2 regions of the Aminobacter sp. Piv2-1 genome follow, and region 1 is predicted to be linked to the other one. Evidence: riboswitches for the same ligand, from Rfam matches in the RefSeq annotation. Region 1 holds a riboswitch; the other holds the start of a gene.
What was found. A riboswitch is a leader RNA that binds a small molecule or an ion and turns the genes downstream of it on or off. The one in region 1 is predicted to bind cobalamin.
Positions count from the first base shown of each region.

Region 2: another riboswitch for cobalamin. It lies ahead of AmiPiv_RS08190 (ABC transporter ATP-binding protein); the one in region 1 lies ahead of AmiPiv_RS17875 (DUF1636 family protein).

Region 1 covers NZ_JARKMU010000009.1:206,400-213,984, reverse strand. The annotation lists gene AmiPiv_RS17895 (NuoB/complex I 20 kDa subunit family protein) at 1-495, opposite strand, end outside; gene AmiPiv_RS17890 (NADH-quinone oxidoreductase subunit A) at 486-851, opposite strand; gene AmiPiv_RS17885 (winged helix-turn-helix domain-containing protein) at 1,195-2,388, shown strand; gene AmiPiv_RS17880 (NADAR family protein) at 2,410-2,958, opposite strand; cobalamin riboswitch at 3,074-3,274, shown strand; gene AmiPiv_RS17875 (DUF1636 family protein) at 3,312-3,746, shown strand; gene cobW (cobalamin biosynthesis protein CobW) at 3,743-4,780, shown strand; gene AmiPiv_RS17865 (cobaltochelatase subunit CobN) at 4,952-7,585, shown strand, end outside.
Region 2 covers NZ_JARKMU010000003.1:412,220-419,804, reverse strand. The annotation lists gene AmiPiv_RS08220 (isocitrate lyase/PEP mutase family protein) at 1-85, opposite strand, end outside; gene AmiPiv_RS08215 (MarR family winged helix-turn-helix transcriptional regulator) at 485-940, opposite strand; gene AmiPiv_RS08210 (membrane-bound PQQ-dependent dehydrogenase, glucose/quinate/shikimate family) at 1,105-3,552, shown strand; gene AmiPiv_RS08205 (hypothetical protein) at 3,658-3,879, shown strand; gene AmiPiv_RS08200 (Clp protease N-terminal domain-containing protein) at 3,890-4,396, shown strand; gene AmiPiv_RS08195 (MFS transporter) at 4,908-6,074, shown strand; cobalamin riboswitch at 6,107-6,316, shown strand; gene AmiPiv_RS08190 (ABC transporter ATP-binding protein) at 6,419-7,234, shown strand; gene AmiPiv_RS08185 (ABC transporter substrate-binding protein) at 7,257-7,585, shown strand, end outside.

The sequences.
Region 1 (7,585 bases):
GGGCACGTAGATGTCGACGGGCACGACGCGGTCGCAGCCGCGCACCACCGAATAGGAATAGTGGTAGTAGCCGCCGCCGTTGGCGCACGAGCCCATCGAGATGACGTAGCGCGGCTCGGGCATCTGGTCGTAGACCTTGCGCAGCGCGGGCGCCATCTTGTTGGTCAGCGTGCCGGCGACGATCATCACGTCCGACTGGCGCGGAGAGGCGCGCGGCGCAATGCCGAAGCGCTCGGCGTCATAGCGCGGCATCGAGATGTGCATCATCTCGACGGCGCAGCAGGCGAGGCCGAAGGTCATCCACATCAGCGAGCCGGTGCGCGCCCAGGTGATCAGCGCCTCCGACGAGGTGACGAGGAAACCCTTGTCGGACAGCTCGTTGTTCAGCTCGCCGAAGAAGGCGTCGTCGGAACCGATGAGCTTGCCGGTGTTCGGATCGATGATGCCTTTCGGCTTCGGCGCGATCAGGGTGCCGGAGGCGTCGTTCAATCCCATTCCAGCGCTCCCTTTTTCCACTCGTAGACGAAGCCGATGGTCAGCACGGCCAGGAAGATCATCATCGACCAGAAGCCGAGCATGCCGATCTCGCCGAAGGACACCGCCCACGGAAACAGGAACGCCACTTCGAGGTCGAAGATGATGAAGAGGATGGACACCAGATAGAACCGGATGTCGAATTTCATGCGGGCATCGTCGAAGGAGTTGAAGCCGCACTCGTAGGCCGACAGCTTTTCCGGGTCCGGGCTGCGGTAGGCGACGAGGAAGGGCGCCACGATGAGGGCGATGCCGACTACGAGCGCCACACCGATGAAAATGACGATGGGCAGATACGAACTCAGGAGAGCGTTCATGCTGCGAATTCCGTTGGTGGCCAATCCACCCAGACTTACAGCACGGGGTCCGTTTCCGGAAGCGCGACGGTTCCTCGCCGGTTCGGACGAAACGGTCGTGCTGCAATGCGGCGACGGTTAGCGCAGGCAGTCGGGCGAAGCAAGCCCAACCTTGTCCGAAAGGTGGCAAACCCCACGGCTGGGCCAGAATCCTGGGGGCATCGCCCATCTTTGATTTCTTTCTATTTTTACTCCACTTTACTCTCCTGACAAGGCCCGGACGGCACTTCTGCTAGCATCTGCAGCAAAGTGCGATTCCCCTACCCCAGCGTCACATTTCCGAAGACTGCGATAGCTTGCCGCAATGACCGAAAAAATCTCCCTGGCCACCGCCCGCCGCATTGCTCTCGCCGCGCAGGGTTTCGGCGATCCACGGCCGACCGGAGCAATCACGCGACGTCATCTCAAGCGCGTGCTCGACCGCACCGGCCTGTTCCAGATTGATTCGGTCAGCGCCATCGTACGCGCCCACTACATGCCGCTCTATTCGCGACTCGGCCCCTATCCGATGGCGCTGCTCGACGACGCCATGCAGCCGAAGAAGCGCATGCTGTTCGAATATTGGGCGCACGAGGCGTCGCTGCTGCCGCTCGAGACCTTTCCGCTGATGCGCTGGCGCATGGAGCAGGCCGATACGGAAATGTACTCGGGCCTGGCGAAGTTCGGCCGCGAGCACCGAGGCCACATCGAGGAGATCTACCGGGAGGTCGTCGACCGCGGACCGATCGCGGCGTCCGATATCGAAGGGGCAAAAGGCTCGGGCGGCTGGTGGGGCTGGAGCCGCGAGAAGCATGCCTTCGAATGGCTGTTCTGGGCGGGCCGCATCACCACCCATTCCCGCCGCGGCTTCGAGCGGCTCTACGACCTGCCCGAACGCGTCCTGCCCGCCGAGATATTCAACCGCCCTGCCCTGCCGGCCGCCGACGCGCATCGCGAACTCCTCAGGATTTCCGCCCGCGCCCACGGCGTCGCAACAGCCATCTGCCTGCGCGACTACTTTCGCCTGTCGCCAGCGAATATGAAGGGCCGGCTGGAAGAGCTGGTCGAGATGGGCGAACTTGTCCCGGTGCGGGTCGAAGGCTGGAACCGGCAGGCCTTCCTCCACGCCGGCGCGCGTGTCCCTCGCAGGCTCCGTGCCCGCGCCCTGCTCGCGCCGTTCGACCCGCTGGTGTTCGAACGCAGCCGCGCCGAACAGCTCTTCGACTTCCGCTATCGCATCGAGATCTACACCCCGGCGGACAAGCGCCAGTATGGCTACTACGTCCTGCCGTTCCTGCTCGGCGAGCGCATCGTCGCCCGCGTCGACCTCAAGGCCGACCGGCCTGCCCGCGTGCTGCGCGTGCAGGCTGCCTATTCGGAGCCATGCGCCCCGCCAGAAACCGCGGCCGAGCTACACGAAGAACTCAAGCAGATGCGCGACTGGCTCGGCCTCGAACGCATCGAGGTGACGCCCGCCGGCGACCTAGGGCCGGCGTTGGCAGCTATTGAGACGGGGTGACTCTGCCAGATTTTCAATAGCTCAGCCGCGGAGCGATTCACGCGCTTCCATCAAAGCAAATCCGAGAAGATTTTCTCCGCCCCACTGCAGCGGATTGCTGGCGCGTACATCCTCGGCGGCAAGGCCAATGCCCCACACAGGATCGACAGGGCTAGCCTCGACCAATATGGCGCTGCCCGTCGAGAGCAAAAAGTCGCGCAGTGCCAAGTTCTGTCCGAATTTGTGCTTGCTTCCCTCGGTAACGATACGGGCCTTCTCACGATCCCATATGGCCGGGTCAAATCCACGCACCCCCCTGCCGAATTGCTTTGCCTGCTTCGGACTTTCGGCCGCTAGTATCTTGGATGCAGTCTCTTGGTCTCCGAACAGACGAGCCTTTTCGGCCATCATCCAGTGTTCGGCGCTCGGATAGCGTAGGCCATTCATCTCAAACGAAGCTGGCCACCATTGACTTAGGCAAGATGAGGTAATTCTACCGTCCCTGGACGGTTGATGCCCCCAGAAGAACAAGAACTGAAGACTCGCCTTGGCGCGATAAGCATCTTCCAGTTGAGAGCGGTTGCGATACATTCTTGCATTTGAAAATGCCGGCAGCGCTTGTCAACCGCCATGCGCGCCCTTTCTCGATCAGACTCCTGCGACGGCATCTGTCGCTCCGCCGCGTTGACTCCACCCCTCGCTACCGCCTAAATCGCCAGTCGACGGTCCTCCGCCCGCAAAGGCGGAAGCTAAGAGGGAATGCGGTGCGGCTTTTTCGGCCAACTCCGCGGCTGTCCCCGCAACTGTGAGCGAAGAGCCGAGCCCGAAGACCACTGGGATTTCCCGGGAAGGCGGGCCAAGGCGACGATCCGCAAGCCAGGAGACCTGCCGTCTAAGTTTTTGATCCGAAAGCCTGGCGGGTGTCCCAGGCAAGGAGCCTGGATTTGGACTTCGACGACAATTCTCCGGTCGCACCATCGGACGCATCCTGCGATGCAGCCGACGCGCGCGCCTGTGATGTAACCATCCTCGTCTGCTCCTCCTGCCGCGACGAAACCGGCTCGGACGCCCATCCCCGCGCCGGCGCCAGGCTTGCCGAGAACACGCGCATGGCTGCCGGCAACGACATCTCCGTGCGCAGCGTCGAATGCCTCGGCAACTGCAAGCGCCGCCTGAGCGCGGCACTGATCCGCGACGGCTCCTGGAGCTACGTCTTCGGCGACCTCAGAATTTCCTCGGGCGAAGACCTTGTCACCGGGGCAAGACTCTTCGCCACCTCGACCGACGGCCTCATCCCCTGGCGCGGTCGTCCCGACAGCCTCAAGCGCGGCCTCGTCGCCCGCATTCCCCCGCTCAATCTGACCAAGGAAGAAAAATGACCGCCTCCGTCGAACGCGTCCCCTGCACCGTCGTCACCGGGTTTCTCGGCGCCGGCAAGACCACCCTGCTGCGCAACATCCTGGAGAATGCAAAGGGCAAGCGCCTCGCCATCATCGTCAACGAGTTCGGCGACGTCGGCATCGACGGCGAGATCTTGAAGGGCTGCGGCATCGACGCCTGCCCGGAGGAGAACATCGTCGAGTTGGCCAATGGCTGCATCTGCTGCACCGTGGCCGACGACTTCGTGCCGGCCCTCGACCAGATCCTGTCGCGCTCGCCGAAGGTCGACCACATCCTGATCGAGACCTCGGGCCTCGCTCTCCCCAAGCCGCTGGTCCAGGCCTTCCAGTGGCCGACGGTGAAGAGCCGCGTCACGGTCGATGGCGTCATTGCCGTCGTCGACGGTCCGGCCCTCGCCGACGGCAAGGTCGCCTCCGACATGGAAGCGCTCGCCGCCCAGCGCAGCGCCGATGATTCGCTCGACCACGACGACCCGGTCGAGGAAGTGTTCGAGGATCAGGTCGCCTGCGCCGACCTCATCATCCTGTCCAAGTCCGACCTGCTCGACGAGGCCGGCCACGCCCGCGCCAGCGCCATCGTTGGCGAGCATCTCGCCCGCGCCGTCAAGATCGTGCCCTCGTCGATGGGCAAGGTCGACCCGTCGGTGCTGCTCGGCCTCGGCCTCGCCGTCGAGGACGACATCGAGAACCGCAAGACCCATCACGACGGCGCCTTCGACCACGAGCACGACGATTTCGACACCTTCGTCATCGAAATCCCCTCGATCGTCAGCCCCGAAGAACTGGCCAAGCGCGTCGCTACCGCCGCCGAGGAAGAAAACGTGCTGCGCGTAAAGGGCTTCGTAGACGTCGGCGGCAAGCCGATGCGCCTGCTCGTCCAGGCGGTCGGCCCGCGCGTCAACCACTACTACGACCGCGCCTGGACTGCCGAAGACGACCGTCGCTCGCGCCTCGTGGTCATCGGCCTCAAGGGCCTCGACCGCCCGGCCATCGAGCGCATCCTGGTGGGCTAACCGAATGCGAAGCTTGCCCCCTCATCCGGCCGCTTCGCGGCCACCTTCTCCCCGCTGGGGAGAAGAGTACGCTGGCACCGCCAATGCTGCTCCTCTCCCCTCGGGGAGAGGTGGCGAGCGTAGCGAGCCGGTGAGGGGGCGACCTCGCACAGCCTTCCGAGGGGCGCGCTGATGCACATCCTCACCACCACATCCGCCTCGCTCGACGACCTGATCGAGCCGGTCGACCTCAGGCAGAAGCCTGCGGATGTGGTGGCGCTGTCCTTCACCGACAGCGACCTCGCGGGCCTCGCCAACGCCTGGAAGGCGGATGCGGCAAACCTGCCGCCGATGCGGCTGGCCAACCTGCGCGACCTCCGCCACCCCATGTCCGTCGACCTCTGGATCGACAGCGTGGCATGCCACGCCAAGGTCATCCTCGTCCGCATCCTCGGCGGCCACGACTGGTGGCGCTACGGCTGCGACCGCCTCGCCGCCCTTGCACGCGAAAAAGGCATCGCGCTGGCGCTGCTACCCGGCGAAAGCCACGACGAGGATTTGCGGCTGATCGAAGCCTCGACGCTGCCGCGCGACGAACTCGACGCCCTGCTCGGATATTTCCGCGAAGGCGGCCCCGAGAACATGAAAACGCTGGTCGCGCGGCTGGCAGGCCTGGCGGGTGGCAAAAGCACGGCTTCAGCGCCGGTGTCGGTGCCGAAGGCCGGGTTTTATGATCCCGACCACGGCATTGTCGATGATTTGGAGACCTTTTTAGCGGGTTGGGACAGCGCTTCTTCGCGCCCCCCTCTGTCCTGCCGGACATCTCCCCCACAAGGGGGGAGATCACCTGTCATCGACCGCGGCGTGCATCCAGCAACGCCACCAATCAGCGAAATCGCCGACGATTGGCCAATCTCCCCCCTTGTGGGGGAGATGTCCGGCAGGACAGAGGGGGGTGCGAAGGATCGCGACGCTGAAAACGCCTCCATCGTCCCCATCCTCTTCTACCGCTCGATGCTTCTGGCCGCCGACGTCGCCCCCATCGACGCATTGGTCGAAGCGCTCCTCGCTCAAGGCATGCGCCCTGCCCCGATCTTCGTATCGAGCCTCAAGGACAATGACTCGCTCGCCTTCGTCGAGGCAGCTCTTGCCGAACTGAACCCCTCGGCCATCGTCACCGCGACCGCCTTCGCTGCAGGCGCCGAGCCCGGCGCGGAGACACTGTTCGACCGCGCCGGCGTTCCGGTGTTCCAGGTCATCGTCGCCACCACCCGCCGCGAGGCCTGGGAGGGCAGCCCGCGCGGTCTCGCGCCCGCCGACCTCGCCATGCATGTGGTGATGCCCGAACTCGACGGCCGCATCCTCGCCGGCGCCATCTCGTTCAAGGCAGAGAGCGAGGTCGACCCCGCCCTCGGCTTCCGCGCCTTCGCTAACCGGCCCGAACCCGACCGCGTCGAACAGGTCGCCCGCCGCATCGCCGCACATCTTAGGCTGCGCGAGACGCCGCGTCATGAGCGCAAGCTCGCGATCCTCATCCCCGACTATCCCAGCGCGCCAGGCCGCACCGGCTATGCCGTCGGCCTCGACGTGCCATCCAGCGTGCTCGCCATGCTGCACGACCTGAAGGCTACCAGGTACGATGTTGAATCGATTCCGGAATCGCCGCGGGAACTGCTGGACCTGATCGAGACCGGCCGACATGGGCTTTCGCTCGACGACTACGTGGCGATGTTTGCGGAACTGCCGGCAGAAGCCCGGGACGCGGTCGAAGCTGCCTGGGGACTGCCCGAGGACGAAGCTGAACGCGCAAGCAAGCGCTCTACGTTGCCCCCCTCTGTCCTGCCGGACATCTCCCCCGCAAGGGGGGAGATCAGGCTGTCATCTACGCCGTTGCCAATCGCCAACGTTGCAGAACGAGCGGTCGCGCTGGAGCTGCCAATCTCCCCCCTTGCGGGGGAGATGTCCGGCAGGACAGAGGGGGGCAACGTAGAGCGCGATACCTCCGCGTACGCTCGCGCCCTCCAATCCTTCCCCTTCCGCGCCGCCACTTTCGGCAACGTCACCGTCGCCCTTGCCCCCGATCGTGGCCGCTCGGCCGACCGCCGCGCCGACTATCACGACCCGACGCTGCCACCTCGCCACGCGCTGCTGGCCTTCGGTCTCTGGCTGCAAAAATCCCTCGGCTGCCACGCCATCGTCCATGTCGGCGCCCACGGCACGCTCGAATGGCTGCCCGGCAAGGCGGTGGCGCTGAGCCAGACCTGCTTCCCCGAGATCGTCACCGGCTCACTGCCGGTGGTCTATCCCTTCATCGTCTCCAACCCCGGCGAGGCAGCGCAGGCCAAGCGCCGCATCTCGGCTGTCACGCTCGGCCACCTGCCCCCGCCGCTCGCCTCGGCCGGGCTGGACGAACGCCAGCAGAAACTCGAGCGTCTGGTCGACGAATATGCCCAGGCCGACGGCCTCGATCGCCGCCGTCGCGACAGGCTGGCGAAGCTCATCGTCGAGACCGCCTCCCAGACCGGCCTCGCGGCCGAAGCCGGCGTCGCCAGGACAGACGCGCCCGACGAGGCCTTGCGCCGCATCGACGCCTGGCTCTGCGACCTCAAGGATTTCGCTATCAAGGACGGCCTCCACGTCTATGGCCGCACTGACGCCGACGAGCCGGACGCCGCTCGTCTCGCGAGCGCCGAGGCCGAGCGGCAAAACCTGATCGCCGCACTCGACGGCCGCCACGTCAAGGCCGGCCCCTCGGGCGCGCCGGCGCGTGGCCGCACCGACGTCCTGCCGACAGGGCGCAACCTGTTCACCTCCGATCCTCGCACC
Region 2 (7,585 bases), on a different contig from region 1:
GATCCCACGCGTTGTAGAGCACCACGGGATTGCCCTTCACATGCAGGGCGTGGAAGGCTTTCGCCTTGTCGATCTGGCTGGTCATGGAATCTTCCTCGCGTATGCGGGTTCGAGAGGTTCGCAGCCTACCAGCGTGGCACGGCTTCAGCATGGCGCAGAACACGGTATCGACGTGGCCAGAGCCGCGGGTGTGAACCGCTGTCTGGTCGGGACCATCGCGGCAGTTGCTAGGTCACGGCATGGATGCCCGGGTCTCCGCAGTTCGCCTCGCTCTTGCTCCGCCCGAGGATGACGAAGGGATGGGGTTCCTCGCCAATCGCGGACGTCGGAGATTGGCGGTGGCGTCCACTCAGGTCGTCATCCTCGGGCGGAGCAGGAGCGAAGCGAACTGCGGAGACCCGGGGATCCATGCCGTGAGGTAGCAGCAACTGTTGCGGCCCAGGTCGAGGGACCGCCCCTCCCCCGTAACGCCAGACGGCAAGCGTCAGTCCTCGTTGGGTTCGGCGGCGAGCAGCCTGTTCTCCAGCCGTTCGAGCAGCGCGACCGCGATCTCCAATTCGCGCTCGTTCTCGCCGGCCAGCAGGTCGTTGCGAAGGCGCTCGAATATCCGCTCGATCTCGACCACGCGGGCGCGGCCGGCATCGGTCAACGACAGGATCTTGGCCCGCCGGTCGTCGGGATCTTCCCTGCGCGTGATGAGCCCGTCGGCCACCAGAATATCCACGGTGCGCACCAGCGACGGCCCCTCGAGGCCGAGATGATCGGCCACCACGCCCTGGCGACGGTTGTCGCCCAGGCGCGACAGGGTGACGAGCGGCATCGCGGTGGCATGCGACAGGCCGCAATCGTCGAGCGCGCGGTCGGCCGCCCGCCGCCACAATCTGGCGACGGCGATGAGATGCTTGCCTAAACTGGCGCGCGCGGCGGCCCCATTGGACATCCAAAAAAGATAGCATATTATCTATTAGGATGCGATCAGATTCTTGCTCGGGGCGCCGTGGTGATGGCCGAGGAGACATGCCCGAACGTCCGGCAGGACGATCGCAACCGGCGCCGCCCGTACGGGCCGCATCGAACCGATTGACAATTTCGCAGGTAATCAAAATGGCAGAACTTCAGAAAAGCGGGAGCGGCGGCTGGCTCCTGGTTCTATTCGGTCTGCTCATGGTCATCATCGGGGCACCGCTCGTCTATGGCGGCATCCAGCTGATCGGCCTGGGCGGATCGTGGTATTACGCGCTCGCCGGCCTCGGCGTCATCGCCTCCGGCATCCTCTACGTCATGCGCCGCAAGGCGGGCCTCTGGCTCTACGGCTTCGTTTTCCTGGCGACCGTCGCCTGGGCGATCTGGGAATCCGGCCTCGAATTCTGGCCGCTGATCCCGCGTCTCGTCGCACCGGCCGTCATCGCCATCCCGGCGCTGTTGCTCGCCCCGCTCTTCCCCACCAGCAGCGGCAAACGCGGGCCATTTGCTCTCGCCGCCCTGCTGGTCGCAGCACTCGCCGCCACCGCCTTCTACGGTTTTGCCCCGCATGGGGTGACCCGCAACGCGCTGGCCTCTGCCGAGCCCGCGCCGACCGTCCCCCCGGCTGCTGCGAGCGCCACCGACTGGCGCCACTACGGCCGCACGCCGGCGGGCACGCGTTATGCGCCGATCGACCAGATCAACCGCGACAATGTCGACAAGCTCGAGGTCGCCTGGACCTTCCAGTATGGCGATACCCCGCAGGGCACGGCACAGGACCAGAACACGCCGCTCTTCGTCGGCGACACGCTCTACACCTGCTCGCCCAACAACATCGTCCATGCGCTGAACCCGGATACGGGCGAAGTGAAATGGAAGTTCGACCCCAAGGCCAAGTCGCCGCTGTGGCAGCGCTGCCGCGGCGTGAGCTACTACCAGCCTGGCCCGGCTGCAGCGCAGGCTGACACGCCTGCCCCCACAAATGCCTCCGCCCCGGCCGATCCGCTGGCCCCGGCTAGCCCGATCGCGCCGGCCACCCAGGTCGCCCAGGCTGCCAACGCCTGCGCGGCGCGCATCGTCATGACCACAATCGACGCCCGCCTGATCGAACTCGACGCCAAGACCGGCGAGCTGTGCCAGGATTTCGGCAATGGCGGCATCGTCGACCTCAAGCAGGGCATGGGCGAGGTCAAGGACGGCTTCTACTTCCAGACCTCCGCCCCGACCGTCACCCGCGACCTGATCATGGTCGGCGGCTGGGTGTGGGACAATGTCGAGACCGGCGAGCCCTCGGGCGCCGTGCGCGCGTTTTCGGCCCGCACCGGCGAGCTGGTCTGGGCCTGGGACCTCGGCAACCCGGCGATCACCAGGCTGCCGCCGGAAGGCGAGAGCTACACGCGCGGCACGCCGAACGTCTGGTCGACGCCGGCCTATGACGAAGCGCTCGGCCTGGTCTATCTGCCGACGGGCAACGCCACGCCCGACTTCTTCGGAGCGCATCGCTCGAAGGCCGCCGAGGACTACACCGCTTCGGTCGTCGCCCTCGACATCGCCACGGGTCGCGAGCGCTGGAAGTTCCAGACCGTGCACCACGACATCTGGGACTACGACGTCCCCGCCCAGCCTGCACTCTACGACGTGCCGGATGGCAAGGGCGGCACCGTGCCGGCGCTGATCCAGATCACCAAGCGCGGGCAGATCTTCATGCTCGACCGCCGCGACGGCAAGCCGATCGCCGAGGTCGAGGAACGCCCGGTGCCGCAGACCGGCGGCGTGCCGGAGGACTTCCTGTCGCCGACGCAGCCCTATTCGGTCGGCATGCCGCAGATCGGCGCCGAGCCCTTCACCGAGGCCAAGATGTGGGGTGCAACGCCCTACGACCAGCTCTACTGCCGCATCGAGTTCAAGAAGATGCGCTACGAGGGCGAATTCACGCCTCCCGGCCTGACCCGCTCGATCATCTTCCCGGGCTACTACGGTGGCATGAACTGGGGCAGTGCGGCGATCGACGAGGCCCGCGGCCTTTTGATTGTCAACGACATCCGCATGCCGCAGTTCGCCCAGTTGATGCCGCGCGAGACGACCGACAACTATGGCGGCTCGGCAGCCCATGACGGCCTGTCTCAGCAGAAGGGCACGCCCTATGGCGCGCTGAAGAACGGCTTCATGTCGCCGCTCGGCGTCCCCTGCCACCAGCCGCCCTACGGCACCTTCACCGGCATCGACCTGAAGACCCGTCAGATCGTCTGGCAGGTTCCGGCCGGCACGCTGGAGGATACCGGCCCGCTGGGCATGAAGACGGGTCTGCAGATCCCGATCGGCATGCCGACGCTGGGTGGCCCGATCGCCACCTCCGGTGGCATCGTCTTCTACGCCGGCACGCAGGACTACTACCTGCGCGCCCTCGACGTGGAGACCGGCAAGGAGCTGTGGAAGGGCCGCATGCCCGTCGGCGCGCAGTCGACGCCGATGACCTTCGTGTCGCCGGAAAGCGGAACCCAGTATGTGGTGATCTCCGCCGGCGGCGCGCGCCAGTCGCCCGACCGCGGCGACTACATCGTCGCCTACAAGCTGCCCAAGCAGAACTGAGTTCTCCAGGGCATCGTCTGGGCGCGAGATCCGTGTAAAAAGCTGATAACAAACGCACCGTCAACTTTTGTTGACGGTGCGTCGATCGTCAACTAAGGTTGACGCATGGATGACCTGGCTAAAATCACCATCCCGACCGATCCCGATGAAGCCTTGGCTGCTGTCGTCGCTTTGCGCCGATTGGCGGACAGGATCGAACGCGAGGCCGTGCGATCGGCCCTGCAGCAAGGTTGGTCGTGGTCGAGGATTGCCCAAGCACTCGGGATCACCAAGCAGGCCGCCCATAAGCGACTTTCGGACGTGGCGGAGAGCGACAGCTCCGCATAAGGGGAACTCGATGTTCAAAGGCATCAAATCAAAGCTCGACGACATGAACATTATCAAGCGTCTCTGCGAGCGGGCGGAAGCCCATGCCTTGCACGATCAGCAACGGGAGCCGGGGGCCGAACATTTTCTGTTGGCCGCCCTCGATCTTCCGGACGGCACGGCTCGTCTCGCCTTTGAGCGAGTAGGAGTGGAGCCAGACGCCCTGCAAGCCGCGATCGAACGGCAATATGGCGATGCCCTTCGGTCGCTCGGTCTGACAGCGGATGCACCGCATGAAACGTCGATTTCGGCAAATCCCGGCGCATATCAAGCGGCACCCTCCGGGCAGGCAGTCATGCAGGAGTTGGCAGCAACCCGGAAACACCATGCCCCATTGCTCGGCGCCCATGTCGTCGGCATCGTCGCGGGAATGTCGCAGGGTGTGGCGCCGCGTGCACTCCGTGCCTTGGGCGTTGATCCCGCCACGCTAAAATCGGCTGCCGACGGGATAGTCGAAACAATCGGCCCCGCCCGCTGATCTCCATCGCTCTCCGTCGCAAGGCCATTGTTCCGCTGTCCGGACACACGGTTTGCGCGGCCAGATGGCGCAACCCTGAGCGCATCGACATCGGAAGGGGCGCCTCGAGCGCCCCTTTCTCATTTCTGGCCTGCGAAAGCCGCTCTGGTCCGCCGAACCGGCAGGCGCCAGCCGAGCCGAGCGTCGCGACCGCGATCAGGACCATGCCCACTCCCTGGGCGACGCCGATCGGATGGCCGTAGATCGCCCAGTCGATGATGATGGCGACCACGGGGTAGACGAAGGTGAGCACGCCGATGACCGGCGTCCTGCGCAACCCGCAGGCCGGTAACACCGCGGTCGAATTCCTGCGCCGCGACCTGACGCAGCAGTCCTGACCGCGCCCGGACTGCACCTCCCGAATGCCTGCCATGCGCGGCGCGCATTGCTGCGATGCAGCAATGCTGCTTGTGCAGGGGCCGACATGAGGAAAATGTAGATTTAAATCGTTTCAGCTCCCCCGAGTCCGTCCATGCCCTTGCCGATCCTCGCTTTGGCCGTTGCATCCTTTTGCATCGGTACCACCGAATTCGTGATCATGGGGCTGTTGCCTGAGGTCGCAGCCGACCTCGGCGTGTCGATCCCGGCGGCGGGGCTGCTCGTCACCGGCTATGCGCTGGGCGTGGTCATCGGCGCCCCGATCATCGCCGTCGGCACGGCGAGACTGCCGCGCAAGCCGGTGTTGATCGGCCTCGCCATGATGTTCGTGCTCGGCAATCTGCTCTGCGCCATCGCCCCCACCTACTGGACGCTGATGATCGCCCGCGTCATCACCGCCTTCGGCCATGGCGCCTTCTTCGGCATCGGCTCGGTGGTGGCGGCAAGCCTTGTGCCGGCCAACAAGCGCGCCAGCGCGATCGCCCTGATGTTCGCCGGCCTGACGCTTGCCAACATCCTCGGCGTGCCCGGCGGCACGGCGCTCGGCGAAGCCTTCGGCTGGCGCATGACCTTCTACGCCGTCGTCGTCATCGGCCTGATCTCGGTCGCGGCCATCGCCTGGCTCGTGCCGGCGGGTGTTGCCCCTCCCGGCAAGGGTGGCGTTGCTGGCGAGGTCAAGGTGCTGGGCAAGCTGCAGGTCTGGCTCGCCATGATCATCTCGGCGCTCGCCTCGGGCAGCCTGTTTGCCGTCTTCACCTACATCAAGCCGATCCTGACCGATGTCACCGGCCTGTCAGTCGAGTCCGTCACCTGGATCCTGCTTTTGTTCGGCGGCGGCATGACCATCGGCAACATCATCGGCGGCAAGCTGGCCGACTGGAAGCTGATGCCGACGGCCATCGGCGCACTGGTTGTGATGGCCTCGATCCACGTCGCCTTCGCCGGCCTCAGCTATTCGGCGCCGGCCGCGATTCTGCTCGTCTTCCTCTGGGGCATCATCACCTTCGTCATCGTGCCGCCGATGCAGATGCGCGTCGTCGAGACAGCCTCGGAAGCGCCGAACCTCGCGGCCACGCTCAACCAGGGCGCCTTCAACGCCGGCAATGCCGCCGGCGCCTGGGCCGGCGGGGCGGCAATCTCGATGGGCGTGAGCTATGCCGACCTGCCCTTCGTCGGCGCGGCCATCGCCCTGTCAGCCTTCGCCGTAGCCGTCATTTCCTTCGCACTCGACCGGCGTGACGCAATTCAGCAGGCGGCATGACGCTTTAGCGATTGTCAGCAACCCGTCGTTGCTGTAGCCACGGCAGCGATGGTTCCTGCTGCCCGACTCGGGCAGCGGATTAAATGGGAACACGGTGAGACGTCCCAGACGCGAAACCGTGGCTGCCCCCGCAACTGTGAGCGGATAGCAAGTCGGAAGAATGCCACTGGCCGCAAGGCCGGGAAGGCTCCGAGGCGCCGAAACCCGCAAGCCAGGAGACCTGCCATCATCGGATGAGTTCAACCGGCCGGGGTGTGCCGCGGAGATGATGATGATTGCGACTGCCTTTTTCGGATCGCCGATCGGATCGTTCTGCCGCCTCCGCCACGTCACGGAGACAGGGCATGCTCGATCGCGTCCACGGCTCTAGTCGCCTCGTAGGCTCCACCCCGGCACTACTCGAACTCGACGGCCTGTCATGGGGCCCGCGCGCGTCGAAGCCGATCCTCGAGCCGGTGACCGTGCGCGTCGCGCCGGCGGAGCTTCTGGCCATCGTCGGCCCCAACGGCGCCGGCAAGTCGAGCCTGCTGCGCTGCCTCTACCGTTACCACCGGCCGACCGGCGGCGCGGTCAGGCTGGACGGCAAGGACATCTGGCGGATGAAGCCGCGCGACTGCGCCCGCCGCATCGCCACCGTGCTCCAGGAGCCGGCGTCGGATTTCGGCCTGACGGTGGCCGAGATCGTCGAACTCGGGCTCATCCCGCACGCCACTGGCGTCGGAGCCGCGGCCGACGACTACCTTGACGTCGAAGCCGCACTGTCGCTGCTCGGCCTCACCCGGCTCGCCGCGCGCGATTTCGGCTCGCTGTCGGGCGGCGAGAAGCAGCGCGCCATGATCGCGCGCGCCCTGGTGCAGCGGCCCGACCTGTTGATCCTGGACGAGCCGACCAACCACCTCGACATCCGCCATCAGCTCGAAGTGCTCGAACTGCTTCGCAATCTCGGCTGCACCGTGGTGGTGTCGCTGCACGACCTGGCGCTCGCCTCGGCCTATGCGGACCGCGTGCTGGTCATGGACGGCGGCCGCGCGGTTGCCTGCGGCAGGCCGGCCGACATCCTCACGCCTGAGCGCATCCGCGAGAACTTCGCCGTGGGCGCCACCCTCGACGACCACCCGGTCACCGGCCGGCCGCGCTTTTCCTTCCATCTCGAACGCTGAACCCGCCAGCCAAGGAGCATCCATGCGCCTGACGATTCTTGCCGCCGCGCTCTTCGCGACCACCGCCGCCCAGGCGGATGACTTTCCGGTCACGGTCAGGAGCTGCAACCGCGACGTGACCTTCGCCGCCCCGCCGCAGCGGGCGGTGTCCAACGACATCAACCTGACCGAGATGATGCTGACCCTCGGCCTTGCCGACCGCATGGTCGGCTACTCCGGCATTTCGGGCTGGAACAAGATCGACGCGACCATTCGCAAGGACATCGGCCAGTTGCCGGAACTCGCGCCGCAATATCCGAGCAAGGAGATCCTGCTCGGCGCCGACGCCGATTTCTACTTCGCCGGCTGGAA